Euzebya sp.: one gene and its partner. The protein of the gene in region 1 interacts with the protein of each later gene in a pairwise test. Links are inferred from orthologs where the notes say so. Each region holds a gene or a part of one and is shown on either strand. Other genes may lie near its edges.

What was found. Proteins that work in one complex are often made in the same cells at the same time.
Region 2: the proteins of ACEQ2X_RS02135 (region 1) and glp interact in binary tests that used the Escherichia coli proteins (3 or more experiments, as listed by UniProt). The link is inferred for Euzebya sp. from one-to-one orthologs.

Annotation. Positions count from the first base shown.
Region 1 is NZ_CAXQBR010000004.1:29,253-32,186, forward strand. The notes cover bases 64-2,927. They hold ACEQ2X_RS02135 (molybdenum cofactor guanylyltransferase), read right to left. Parts: upstream 1,853-2,927; coding sequence 1,274-1,852; downstream 64-1,273. Other genes in these bases: ACEQ2X_RS02120 (LysM peptidoglycan-binding domain-containing protein), read right to left, coding at 64-118; ACEQ2X_RS02125 (hypothetical protein), read left to right, coding at 212-937; ACEQ2X_RS02130 (hypothetical protein), read left to right, coding at 934-1,245; ACEQ2X_RS02140 (hypothetical protein), read right to left, coding at 1,869-2,051; ACEQ2X_RS02145 (maleylpyruvate isomerase family mycothiol-dependent enzyme), read right to left, coding at 2,048-2,869. Outside these bases: more of ACEQ2X_RS02120, read right to left, coding at 1-63; more of ACEQ2X_RS02150, read right to left, coding at 2,928-2,934. UniProt on the Escherichia coli protein: Transfers a GMP moiety from GTP to Mo-molybdopterin (Mo-MPT) cofactor (Moco or molybdenum cofactor) to form Mo-molybdopterin guanine dinucleotide (Mo-MGD) cofactor.
Region 2 is NZ_CAXQBR010000001.1:9,361-12,299, reverse strand. Bases 65-2,933 are described here. They hold glp (gephyrin-like molybdotransferase Glp), read right to left. Parts: upstream 2,181-2,933; coding sequence 948-2,180; downstream 65-947. Other genes in these bases: galU (UTP--glucose-1-phosphate uridylyltransferase GalU), read right to left, coding at 2,194-2,933; moaC (cyclic pyranopterin monophosphate synthase MoaC), read right to left, coding at 409-936; ACEQ2X_RS00075 (molybdenum cofactor biosynthesis protein B), read right to left, coding at 65-388. Also shown: more of ACEQ2X_RS00075, read right to left, coding at 1-64; more of galU, read right to left, coding at 2,934-2,939. UniProt on the Escherichia coli protein: Catalyzes the insertion of molybdate into adenylated molybdopterin with the concomitant release of AMP.

The DNA of each region.
Region 1 (2,934 bases):
CCCCGCCGGTGCAGCTGCCGAGGATGAAGGCGAGGATCAGCGCGGCCGCGAACACGGCGATGCGACCCCAGAGGATGCGTCCTCCGAAGTCCTCGGCTCCCTCGTAGTCGAAGTCCATGGATCCCTAGTATCCACGGATCGACACGGCATTCGAGGAAGCAGGACGTGTCCCGGTCGCACGGGGGTCCTCTGACGTCTACCCTCCGCCGCCATGTTGGACCGCGAGTGGGTCAGCCTGACGGACCCCGAGGAGCCGCACGACCGGTACCTCTTCGACGTCTCGTTCCTGACCTCGTCGTACTCCTGCATCTACGGCCAGGGCTGCCCCGGGACCGCTGGCATCGAGGGCGACGACCGCGGCTGCTGCCGCTTCGGCGCGCACTTCGTCGACGACGAGGACCGCGACCGGACGATCGAGATGGTCGACGTGCTCGGGCCCGAGTACATGCAGCGCCACGCGCTCGCGTCGCGCCGGGGGATCATCGCCACCGAGTCCGACGGCAGCGAGCGCACCCGCATGGTGGAGGGGGCCTGCATCTTCCTCAACCGCACCGGCTGGACGCGGGGCCCCGGCTGCGCTCTGCACCAGTACGCCGTCGACCGCGGCGAGCACCCGGTCGACTACAAGCCCGAGGTCTGCTGGCTGGTGCCGCTCCGCCGCGAGATCGAGACCGACGTGGCCGACGACGGCGAGGAGCGCGTCACCACCGTCGTCACCAGCTACGACCGCGGGGCCTGGGGGCCCGGTGGGTCGGACTTCGCGTGGTGGTGCACCACCGACGACGACCGTGCGTACGGCGGCACCGAACCCGTGTACCGGTCGATGCGGCGTGAGCTGACCGAGATGACCACCCCGGCGGTCTACGCCGAGCTGGTCCGGTACCTCGAGGGCCGGATGACCAGCCGCCGGCTCCTCCCGCTGATGCCCCCGACGTGACCGGTCACGACGAGCGCCGGCTCGCCGCACCCCAGCTCCGCGAGACCGCCGACATCTGGTGGGATTCCGGCACCGACCCGGTGATCACCTGGGACGCCTCCGGCCGCCGGTTCTGGCTGGCCGACGGCGCCGGCGCCCACCACCGCCTCACCCTCGCCGTCCTGGGCGGCGACCCGCCCCTCGACCCGCTGGCGGTGGCGACCGCCCTCCGCGACGGCCTGGCCGCGTGCGACTTCCCCCCGACCGAGACCGGCGTCCCCGCCGACCGCGCCCGCGCCACCCTCCGGGCCGCCGGTCTGACGGTCTGACGGTCTGACCCACCGCCCACCGCTCGGCTCAGCCGCGCAGGTCCTCGGGTCTGTTGAGGTTCCGCGCCCACCGGGCGTGTCCGGACAGGGCGGACGAGGTGGCCTCGTCGAGGACGGTCGCGCCGAGGGCCTCGGCGGCCCGCGCCACCGACCGCACGCCGTCGGCGACCAGCACGGCCAGACCCATCGCCGCCGTCGCGGCCCAGACGGCGTGCAGGGGTTGGGGTCGGCCGTCGGCGGAGGGGATGAGCGCCGGCTCGCCGGCCCAGCGGTCGGCCAGGGCACCCAGCAGCCCCGGGTCCGGGTCGGCCAGGTCCACGGCCAGGACGGCGGCGAGGTCGTGCTCGACCGCGACCAGGCCTGCGACCAGGCCGCCGAGGGGGCCGACGTCAGCCGGACGGTCGGGGACCTGCGGCACCGCGACGTCGGGGATCCGCCGCGGTCCCGAGGCGACGACGACGTCGTCGGCGACCTGGCGCAGGCAGCGGACCGCGCGATCGACGAGGCGCGCGCCGTCGACGGGGATGAGGGCCTTGTCCCGCCCCATCCGCCGTGACGCCCCCCCGGCCAGCACGACGCCGGAGATCCCCGCGGTGCCGACCGTCACGTGCGCGCCACCGCCCTCAACGCCGCGCCACGAGCCAGCTCGCGACCAGGTAGGTGACCACGGCGACCAGCGCGGACGCGGCGAGGCGCAGGACGGTCACCTGCCCGGTGACGGCGAGCGTGGCGAGGTCCCCGACGAACAGGCCCAGGCCGAGGGAGATCGGGAGGTAGCGGATCCGCCCCACCGGCCGCTCGCTCACGAGAACATCCGGGCCGTCGCGAGCCGGGACGCCTCCCCACCCGTGGTCACCAGGCCCGCCGCGGCGGCGGCGCCCTCGTCCAGCCGCCCGGTCATCAGCAGGCTGAACACCGCTGCCGGCGCCTCGAGCACGTCCTCGGCGGGCACGTCGCCCCAGCGCCCCCGCCCGTCGACGACCACCGCGGTGCGGTCCCAGCGGAGCGGGTCGCCGAGCACCACCCGCACCGCCGCGCCCTCCGGCGCGGCGGCCTGGCGGCTGTGGAGCCACGGGATCCGCGCCGCGACGTAGGTGTGGCACTCGACGGCCGCGCGGCTTCCGTCGGCGAGGTCGGCGGGCACCCCGAGTGCCGTCGAGAGGTCCCACAGGTGGTGCCAGAGGTCGAACATCCGGACGGCGAACAGGTCCCGCTGGTCAGTCGGGCCGAGCGGCCCGACCGCGTCGCCGGTGAGGTCGTCGAGCGCGGCCAGCCCCTCCACCTGGGCCCGTGCCGCGCGGTCGAGCTCCTCGCGGAGCCGTCCCGGCGACCAGTCCCGGCGGGCGGCGACGTCCCGCTCCATCTGGGCGTCGAGCGCGGACATGCCGGCCGGCGGCGCCCACCCCTCCGGGATCGCGGGCTGGTCGAGACCCGCGAAGCGGGACGTCGCCCCGGTCACGTGCGCGACGAGGTCGTGGACGTCCCACGCCGGGCACGGGGTGGGACGGTGCCAGGTCACGGGGTCCCCGGTCGCGAGCGCGCCGTCCACCACCGCGGCCACCCGGTCCCACAGGGCCTCCGCCGCCGCGGCGGCCTCTGCGGGCGCGAGGGCGGCGTCGCTCACGAGGCCGTGGAGCGGTCCGCCACCCGCTCGTCCAACCAGGCGATCACGTCGGCGATGACCCGGTC
Region 2 (2,939 bases), on another replicon or contig:
CACCCTTCGGCGAACCCGGCACGTTGACGACCAACGTCGACCCTCGGATGCCGGCGGTGGCCCGCGACAGCATCGCCATCGGGGTGATCGCGAGCGACGCCGCCCGTATGGCCTGGGCGATGCCCGGCACCTCGCGGTCGATCACGTCCGCGGTGGCCTCGGGGGTGGTGTCCTTCGGGTGCAGCCCCGTCCCGCCGTTGGTGATGACGACGTCGGCGTCGGCGCACGCCTCGACGATCGCGGCGGACACGCCCTCGCGACCGTCGGGGACGACGGCGATCCCGAGGACGGTGTGACCGGCCCGGCTCAGCACCTCGGCGACCGCGGGACCGGCGTCGTCGTCGTACACGCCGGCGCTCGCCCGGGTCGAGACGGTGATGATGCGCACCCGCACGTCCTCGGCGTGCACTACCCCTCCCCCTCCCCCGCCGCCGTGGGGGTGCCCTCGCGGTGCCAGTCGCCGCTCTTCCCGCCGACCTTGTGCTCCAGGCGGACGTGCTCGATGACCGCGCCGCGCTCGACGGCCTTGGTCATGTCGTAGATGGTCAGCGCGGCGGTGGAGGCGGCGACCAACGCCTCCATCTCGACACCCGTGCGATCCGCGGCGCGGGCGGTCGCGGTGATCGCCACCCGCCCCTCGGCAGCGTCGACGTCGATCTCGACCTCGACGCCGGCCAGCGCGATGACGTGGCACAGCGGTATCAGATCCGGCGTGCGCTTGGCCGCGGTGATGCCCGCCAGCCGCGCGGTGGCGATGGCGTCGCCCTTCGGGAGGCGACCCTCGACCAGCAGCGCCGCGGTGTCGGACCGCAGCCGCACCACCGCGGATGCGGTCGCGCTGCGGGCGGTGACGTCCTTGCCGCCCACGTCGACCATGCGGGCGTGGCCGCGGTCGTCGAGGTGGGTGAGGGAGGGGGTGGAGGGGTCGGTGGCCATCGCGCCTCCGGTCAGGTCGGGTCGACGAGCAGGTGGACGACGACGGGCTCGCCGGCCGCCATCGACGTGCGGTCGGCGGGGATCTCGGCCAGCCCGTCGGCGAGCACCATGGACCGGAGGATGCCGGAGCCCTGGGCGCCGGTGGTGGTGGCCAGCCAGTCGTCGTCGCCCCGCTCGAGGGTGACCCGGAGGAACGAGACCTTGTGCTCGGGGCTCCTGACGTCCTCTGCGAGGCGGGCGGTGACCCGCGGGCGGTTGAGGTCGGTGCGGCCCTGCATGCGCCGGATCGCGGGGCGGACCAGCACCTCGAAGCTGACCGCCGCCGACACGGGGTTGCCGGGCAACCCGAAGACGGGGACGCCGTCGATGGACCCGAAGGCCTGCGGCATGCCCGGCTGCATCGCGACCTTGGCGAACGTCACGTCGCCGAGCTCGGCGAGGACCTGCTTCGACAGGTCGTAGCGGCCGGCGCTGACCCCGCCGGAGGTGACCAGCACGTCGGCGGTCGCGAGGGCGTCGGTGAACGCCTTGCGCAGCGCGGCGCGGTCGTCGCGGGCGATCTGCTGGCGGAAGGCCACGGCGCCGACCTCGGCGACCTGGGCGGCCAGGGCGTAGGAGTTCGACTCGTGGATCTGCCCCGGCATCAGCGGCGTGCCCGGCTCGACCAGCTCGTCGCCGGTCGCGAGCGTCGCGACGCGGACCCGGGGGTGCACCTCCACGCGGGGGATCCCCATCGCCGCGAGCATGCCGATCTCCGCGGGGCCGAGGGGACGGCCGGCGGTCAGGACGACCTCGCCCCTCCGCGCGCTCTCACCGGAGGCCCGGATGTTGTCGCCGACCTCCGGGCTGGTGTCGAGGACGACCTCGCCGTCGGATTCGGTGACCAGCTCGACGGGGACGACCGCCGTCGCCCCGGCGGGCATCGGGGCGCCGGTCATGATCCGCACGGCCTCGCCGGCGCCGGGGGAGGGCAGGTCGGGCGAGCCGGCCGCGATCTCCCCGACGACGCGCAGCCGGCTGCCCTCGCCGACCTCGGCTGCCCGGACCGCGAAGCCGTCCATCGCGGAGTTGGCGAAGGGCGGGATGTCGCCGGGCGCGGCGACGTCCTGGGCCAGGACGAGGCTCCGGGCTTCGAGCAGCGACGCCGACACCGGCGGTAGCGGCGCGACCGCCGACAGGATCTGGCGCCGGTGGTCGGCGAGCGCGGTCAGCTCGTCCGGGTCTATGTGGTGGCGGTGGGCCATGGCGCGGGGTGCCTCAGCCCAGCCCGGCGACGAAGCTGCGGAGGAACTCGATGAACTCAGGCCCGAGGTCGTGGCGCTTGGCGGCCACCTGCACCGTCGCCTTCAGGTAGTCGCCCTTCTGGCCCACGTCGTAGCGGGTGCCCGTGAACTTGATCGCGCGGATCGGCTCGTCGCGGGCCTGGGCGCGCATCGCGTCGGTGAGCTGGATCTCGCCGCCGCGGCCGGGCTTGGTCTGCTCGATGTGGTCGAAGATGTCCGGGGTCAGGACGTAGCGGCCGATGATGCAGAGGTTGGAGGGGGCGTTCGCCTTGCCCGGCTTCTCGACCAGGTCGGTCACCCGGTAGACGTCGGGGTGGTCCGGGTCGGGCTCGGCGGCCACGACGCCGTAGCGCGAGAGGTCCTCGTCACCGAACTCCATGACCGCGATCACCGAGCGGCCCGTCTCGGCGCAGACGTCGACCATCCGCTGCAGCAGGCGCTCGTCCTCGCCGATCAGGTCGTCGCCGAGCAGGACCGCGAAGGGCTCGTCGCCGACGTGGTGGCGGGCGCAGCCGATCGCGTGGCCGAGTCCGAGGGGCTTGCCCTGGCGGACGTAGTGGACCAGCGCCAGGTTCGTCACGGCCTGCACGGCGGCGAGGAGGTCCTCCTTGCCGGTGGCGGCGAGCTGCCGCTCGAGCTCGACGGCGTGGTCGAAGTGGTCCTCGAGCGCCCGCTTGCCCCGGCCGGTCACCATGAGGATGTCGTCGAGGCCCGCGCGGA